One region of the Paenibacillus sp. P46E genome, then DNA from elsewhere that is predicted to be linked to it. Evidence: riboswitches for the same ligand, from Rfam matches in the RefSeq annotation. Region 1 holds a riboswitch; each other region holds the start of a gene.

Evidence for each region. Region 1 has a riboswitch for cyclic di-AMP ahead of A3849_RS24310 (C40 family peptidase). Riboswitches for the same ligand answer to the same signal wherever they lie in the genome.
Region 2: another riboswitch for cyclic di-AMP. It lies ahead of A3849_RS01850 (hypothetical protein); the one in region 1 lies ahead of A3849_RS24310 (C40 family peptidase).
Region 3: another riboswitch for cyclic di-AMP. It lies ahead of A3849_RS22680 (resuscitation-promoting factor); the one in region 1 lies ahead of A3849_RS24310 (C40 family peptidase).

The regions. Positions count from the first base shown of each region.
Region 1 covers NZ_LVYZ01000065.1:16,608-18,808, reverse strand. Annotated here, with positions in the region: gene A3849_RS24315 (C40 family peptidase) at 1-269, shown strand, start outside; cyclic di-AMP (ydaO/yuaA leader) riboswitch at 658-800, shown strand; gene A3849_RS24310 (C40 family peptidase) at 806-1,297, shown strand; gene A3849_RS24305 (GNAT family N-acetyltransferase) at 1,626-2,111, shown strand.
Region 2 covers NZ_LVYZ01000002.1:104,670-106,870, reverse strand. Annotated here, with positions in the region: gene A3849_RS01860 (glycoside hydrolase family 43 protein) at 1-125, shown strand, start outside; gene A3849_RS01855 (hypothetical protein) at 141-326, shown strand; gene A3849_RS01850 (hypothetical protein) at 415-867, opposite strand; cyclic di-AMP (ydaO/yuaA leader) riboswitch at 1,002-1,172, opposite strand; gene A3849_RS01845 (glutaredoxin family protein) at 1,488-1,727, opposite strand; gene ytxJ (bacillithiol system redox-active protein YtxJ) at 1,724-2,050, opposite strand.
Region 3 covers NZ_LVYZ01000059.1:12,327-14,527, forward strand. Annotated here, with positions in the region: gene A3849_RS22675 (TatD family hydrolase) at 1-283, shown strand, start outside; cyclic di-AMP (ydaO/yuaA leader) riboswitch at 482-710, shown strand; gene A3849_RS22680 (resuscitation-promoting factor) at 1,000-2,160, shown strand.

The DNA.
Region 1 (2,201 bases):
CCCTGCCGCGCACGTCCAAGGCTCAATTCAGCGTTGGAACTTCCGTATCACGGAGCAACCTGCGTTCAGGTGACCTGGTATTCTTCAATACCTTTGGATCAGGAGTCTCCCATGTCGGCATTTATGTCGGTGGCGGAAAATTCGCACAATCTTCCAGCTCACGCGGTGTAACCATAACTTCGCTGAGTCAAGCTTACTGGGCCAACCGCTACGTTGGCGCTAAACGAGTGATGAGCACTACAGCTTACAAGACTGTTGCCTACGATTAATTGAAGCTTGTTCCCCTCACATTACACCTCTAACACTAAAAGTAATTTATACAAGCCCGGTAGCTGATTATTGCCGTAATCATTTTCCGGGTTTTTCCTTTTCCTTATTCTCCCTTTTACACACATTTTAGAGCTTTGAAACACCTCTTTTGATAAAAATTCCAGTAACACCTTCCATGCAGCTCACTTACAGCGTAAAGAACCAGCGTAAATCAAGCATTTTTCTCTTAATAGGCTCAAAAAATATGTATTAATATGCTTTAGGTGATTGCCAAGTGCTTCCGTCTTTGTTACAATTATCGCAGTGAGTTGATAGTAACATTTTTGTAATTATTCAAACCTGATTTACAAAGGTTTTGTCATTGTTTTAATCCGTAAGCTAATCTAATCAATAGTCATGCCGAGTTCCTTATTCATTAGGGAAACGGGGGAACCGATTTTGGGTGAATTGACCTCCTATTTACAGAGGGGTCATAGGGGACCTTCAACCGAACCCTTAAGCTAACCTCGTAGGCATTTGGAAGGGGTATTCACTTTTGAAGAAGAAGCTAGCAGCAGCATTACTCAGCTTTTCGATCATTCTTACCATCGGAGCAGGAAGCGCTTTCGCAGACTCCAAAATGGATCAGGTTATCGACAAAGCCATCGGAACTAAATACGTCACCGGCGGAATTTCGACTAACGGGTTCGATTGCTCCGGATTTACCATGTATGTGTTTGATAAGATGGGAATTAACCTTCCCCACCAGTCCGGTTCCCAGTACCAGATGGGCACTGCCGTATCCCGTGATAATATCAGACCGGGAGATCTCGTATTCTTCAATACAAGCGGCAAAGGCGTATCTCATGTCGGCATTTATGTCGGTGAAGGCAAGTTCGCACACGCTTCTTCCAAGCGTGGTGTAACCATCAGCTCGCTGGGTGACAGCTACTACGTCAACCGCTACGTTGGCGCCAAACGAATCATGAGCACAGATGCTTTTCAAGCAGTAGCAACCGATTCCCAAGATAATGACGATGTACAATAAGCAATAATTTTGTAACCGAACAGGCTCTTATCCAGGATTTTTGCCGAAATCTTGGAGGGGGCTTGTTTTTTTGTCCAAAGATAAGAATTTATATGTTTCACGCAATAAATTATCCTTATATTTCTCGCTGATACGGGTACCGTCCTTAAAAGGACGGCGAAGCCGTTTCCACTTGCTATAAAAATTACTTACCCTTCTCGTTATTTGCAAAACATAAAATCCCGCGATTTTTGTAATTTTTTAAAATATATTGTTTGTGCGTCGAAATCGAACCGTTTTGTATATAATTATGATATAACGTTTCGTTCTGAAGGGAGGCGGATGGCGGATGATTAGTTCTCCGGTAACTTTTTACGTTGTCCCCATGCAAGTTAATCACGCTGCAGAAATTTGTGAATGGGTATACAAACCTCCGTACAACATTTATGGCTGGATGTCCTGGGAGCAAATGCAGGCTCTGGATATTGAGTTTGGCGATCCCCGGCTGCGGAGTGAGCAATACGTCTCGGTGGTGAACAGCCAAGGGTTTCTCTGTGGCTTTGCACAGCTGTTCCCGATGGAAGGTGTAGTTCGGCTCGGAATTGGTATGCGGCCTGAGCTATGCGGGCAAGGCTTGGGGCATCTGTTCATGAACGCCATCGTCAAGGCAGCCCTCGCACGGTATCCGGAGCGTGAGATAGATCTGGAGGTACTTACCTGGAACCAGAGAGCCATTCGTGCTTATCAAAAAAGTGGCTTTACGATTACGGATACTTATGAACGCCGGACTCCAACGGGCGATAAGCCATTTTATTGTATGGTCTATGATAAATAGCACAAATCATTCGTTTTTTTGTCACAAACCCTATGATAACGCTTTACCTTCTTGTATAATGTAGGAAGCAGCTTACATGGAGGGGACGGA
Region 2 (2,201 bases), on a different contig from region 1:
TTGTTGGCTTGACCTGTGCGGATCGTGTAAAGCATCAGCATTATGCTGATTTTGATTTTTTTGAGTATGTAACAAATCCAGCCGGTTCTGGCGAAACCACTTCATATGGTGTACCTTATAAGTAAGGAGTGGTACTATTCATGAAGAAAAAACGAACGCCTTTGCTGGTAGCGGCTTCGATTCTGCTGATTATCATCAGCAGCCTGATCCGGCCGGAAGGCTCAACCTGGCTCGGAGCGTTGCAGACGTTAATGCTGGGTATAGGATTATTAGGCTGCTGCATGGCTTTCTTGAGGTTCGCCAAGGGAGGCAAAGGCAAGCGCTAGGCAAATAGAGAGAGCTGTGGCAGGATGCCGCAGCTCTTTTGCCTGAATACCTGAATATATGACGTTAAAAGCTGAACGCTCACGCACCTCACCCGGCAGTTAAACTGGATTTCGGCAGTAAGACCGCCTGCGTCGCCATTTGTTCGCGCACCTGTCTGAGCTGCGCCTTAAGGTCGGGCACACTTCTCTGGAGAATGGCGCTAATTTCGGGCAGGGGGAGCACCATGCCATACCGGAGCGCTTGTACAAGCTGATGTTCCCAGGACAGCACATTTGCATAGCCAGGATTTTGGGCTTGCGCAAGCCGGGAGCATTGCTGAATGCACGCACGGTAGGCTTCAAGGGAGAAGGCCTGCGGGTCGAAGCTCTTTTTCAGGAAAGGCTCATAGAGCACTGCGAAGGTCTTAATCGTAGCCTCCTCGGCCCCGGTACCCTGCCCGAGCAGCAGGCTGCTGAGTGCACAGACATTCCTGCTGTATTTCTGAACATACTCCGCAAACCGGGCTTCGGAAGCGGGCTGAAGCGATACTGGGTCTGGCATGATCTCACGATCCTTTCATAATATGAAATCTTTATCAGTTTAAATAATTATGCAAAAAAGCCGCAGCAGAGGAGAACCTCTGCTGCGGCTTCGGTACAGGCTTAAATAAACCTGGCGCTTAAGCTTGGCGGGTTAAGATCTCTCTCTATACGCTTACGGGGTTAGCTGTCGGATTCGGACGGTGAGAGTCGCCCTACCTTGTGAGACCGCACTTCTACAGTCTCTTTAGGATTCACCCCAATAAGGCCTTGTGGCCCGGTGGTTCCCCCGTTTCCCGTGTGCCGGGAATTCAGCGTTCATGTAATTTTTCATGAATTACTTTCAAAACGAATCATACTGCTTCGGGGAGGTCTTTGTAAAAAAGGAAAAGGGAGGTGCTGCGCCAATTTCACGTTGAAATCGGATAATTCGAAGGAAATAAACGGATAAAACCATATATCTTACTGAATATTGGCCCATTATCTCATTCGCACGCCGGTTTTTATTTCTGCCTTAGAATGCGGACCATTTCCTAGGCAAGACAAAAGGGTATCCAGGGGCAAACAGCTCCCGGATACCCTTTTGTGCAAGTGAACCAATGAATCCGTACGCGGCATTCTCCTGCCAGCGTTCGGGTATATCTATTTTGCGGCTGCGATAAGCTCCTTCAGCTCGGGCAGATTGAACCCTTTGACGACATGTGCTCCGGAGACTGTAACAGGAACGCCCATGAAGCCCAGCTTCTCAACTTCTTCCTGATAGACTGTGCTGGTCATTACATCCCGTACTTCAAAAGGAATGTCCTGCTCCTTCATCAGCTGCTTCACCTGATTGCAGTCACTGCAGTTGGCTGTAGAATAAATGATTACAGGCTGGCTCATTGGCTCACAGCTTCCTTGAGGGCATCGCGGGTGATTTTCCAGTGGGAGGTATTCCACCGGACTTCACCATCTTCCAGCAGGAAGATTTGCGGGGACTCATGCTTGATGCCGAAATCTTCAGCAATCTGGTTGGAGACCGGACGGTCTTCAATCACATGAACCACAGCAGCGGGAGTACCGGAGCTCTGGACATAAGCCTGGAATTCTTCATTCGCCTTGGCGCTGATCGGGCAGGTGGTACTGTGCTTGAAGAGCAGTTTTTTGCCGGGTTGTGCAATGTATTGATGCAATTCATCAAGACTGCGGATTTGTTGTATGGACATTAGGGGTTCACCCTCCTGGTAGTTTATTTTGCTAACAATTCGGTTGTTAACAATGATATTCCTGATTGTAACATAGTTCAAAATTAAATCAAAAAGAAGATCAGCAGGGAATGCATTAGCAGAATAGTCCAGCAGAGGACGTTGATAAATG
Region 3 (2,201 bases), on a different contig from region 1:
CAAAATGTGTCTTGATCTGGGCTTTCATTTATCCTTCGGCGGACCCGTGACTTTCAAGAATGCCAGGGTGCCTAAAGAGGTGCTTGCCCAGACTCCAATGGACCGGCTTTTGATCGAAACTGACTCCCCATATCTGACGCCTCACCCCTTCCGCGGGAAGCGAAATGAGAGTGCTCATGTGAAGCTTGTCGCCGAGGCGGCAGCGGAAATAAAAGGGATTGATTTACAGGAATTAGCTGAAATTACGTATGCGAACGCACTGGAACGATTTGGAATTGTCTGAAAACGGGAGAAAAACAGGTGAAAAAAGAAGTATAGCCGATATATTAAACTTTTTTAATAAAGAAATGGCTGATTATTACAATATTTTAACGATTTTTTTACGTAAACGTGGTTGAATCGTGCTTTACAACATGCATCAAAACAGGATATCATCTTTTCAGTGAAGTGAGCTGTTGTTACTGTGACAGTCACAATTTCATGGATCGTCTCGCTGAGTCTCCGTATGGAGAACGGGGGAACCAATAATGATCTGCCGCATGTCCGTACATAGAGTACAGCATAGAAATGCCGCAGACTTTATTTGATTTCTTCACGTGGTCTTTGGGGTGAATTTGAGGGCAACCGCCGTGAGCGGGTGACCTGAGATAGGGCGTCTCTCTTATGCCCGAACCCGACAGCTAACCCCGTAAGCGCAAGTAAGAGAGGAAACCTCGTGCATAAACATTCCCGCGTATTCTGACACCCGGAGAGCCACGAAAGAGTCCTCTGTGAACTCTTTTGGGCTTTTTTTGTTTTTTGAATAATGGGGATGTTCCCAGCATACTGTTATATAACAGATGTCTGGAGTAGCTATGCCGAGCAGGCGATCCATGAGCAGGAAACGCTAAAGCAATGCGGGCGTATCCTGTGCAATCTCAAACCTAGTTTCGTCAGAAGTGATAAGTCACCTTTGCTATACAACTTGGACGACGGGGCTATGTAAGGAGGATGGAGAGAGTGGGCGTATTCCAACCAGAAGTATCCCATGATTCGCAATCATCCAGCAGGTCTTTCGCATTACGGTGGAAGCAAGTGAATCCTCGCGTACTTTCGCTTGCAGGCGCAGCATCAATTGTAATCGCGCTGGTAATTCTGCTGTACGTACACGGTCAAAGCATTAAAGAAATAACTTTAGTAATAGACGGAAAGGTACAAACGCTGGAGACGCGGGATGCGCTGCTCAGCGATGTGCTGGCAAAGGAACAAATTTCGCTTCAGCCGCATGATGCTTTATCCATTGGCCTTAGTGATGAAATAAAAGACGGCGACCGTGTCGTAATCAACCGTGCGCAGGCCCTTAAGCTTACTGCGGATGGAACAACCCAAACGCTGTACACGACCGAGGATACCATCGGTCAGGCGATTGACAAACTGGGCATCAGCCTGGAAAGCTACGATAAGATTTATCCTTCGCTCAACACTGCAGTTTCTGCCGACATGGAAATCAAAATTGTCCGAATCAACAAGCAAGTGGTACAGCGGACAACGAATTTGCCTTTCCGAGTGATTAAGACCGCAGACCCCTCCCTGACTAAGGGAACTGTAAGAGTTGCACAAGCAGGCAAACCGGGCGTAATGATCCAGCATATAGAGAAAATCTATAAAGATGGCGAGCTGGCATCTATGCGTATGGTGGGCAAGGAAGTACAGGCGGTTACCAAAGACAAGATCATTGCTATTGGTACCAAAGCACTTCCCAAGGCTGCTGTAGCTACTACTGCAACTTCCAATTCAACCACTACCACAAAATCATCTAAAGTTAGCGCGAACAGCAACAATGTTGCCAGCAAGGCAGGTATGGATTTTGAGTACAAAAAAATAATTAAAAATGTATCCATGACGGCTTATTCATCTGAAGAGCCAGGTATCGGTACCCGTACGGCTTCCGGCACACGCGTAACGGAAGGTAGGACTATCGCTGTAGATCCAGACGTAATACCTATTGGCTGGTGGGTGTATATTGAGGGACTTGGGTTTCGCCGTGCAGAGGATACCGGCGGTGCCATTAAAGGCAACAAGGTAGATGTCTATTATGATTCACTGAGCCATGCCCGTAACTTCGGCCGTAAATCGCGTACGATTTATGTGATTGGACCTGTGAAGCCAGAGCTGAATTAAGCAGCAGATTTTTGCAAAATAGCGTTTTATAAGATATAGTG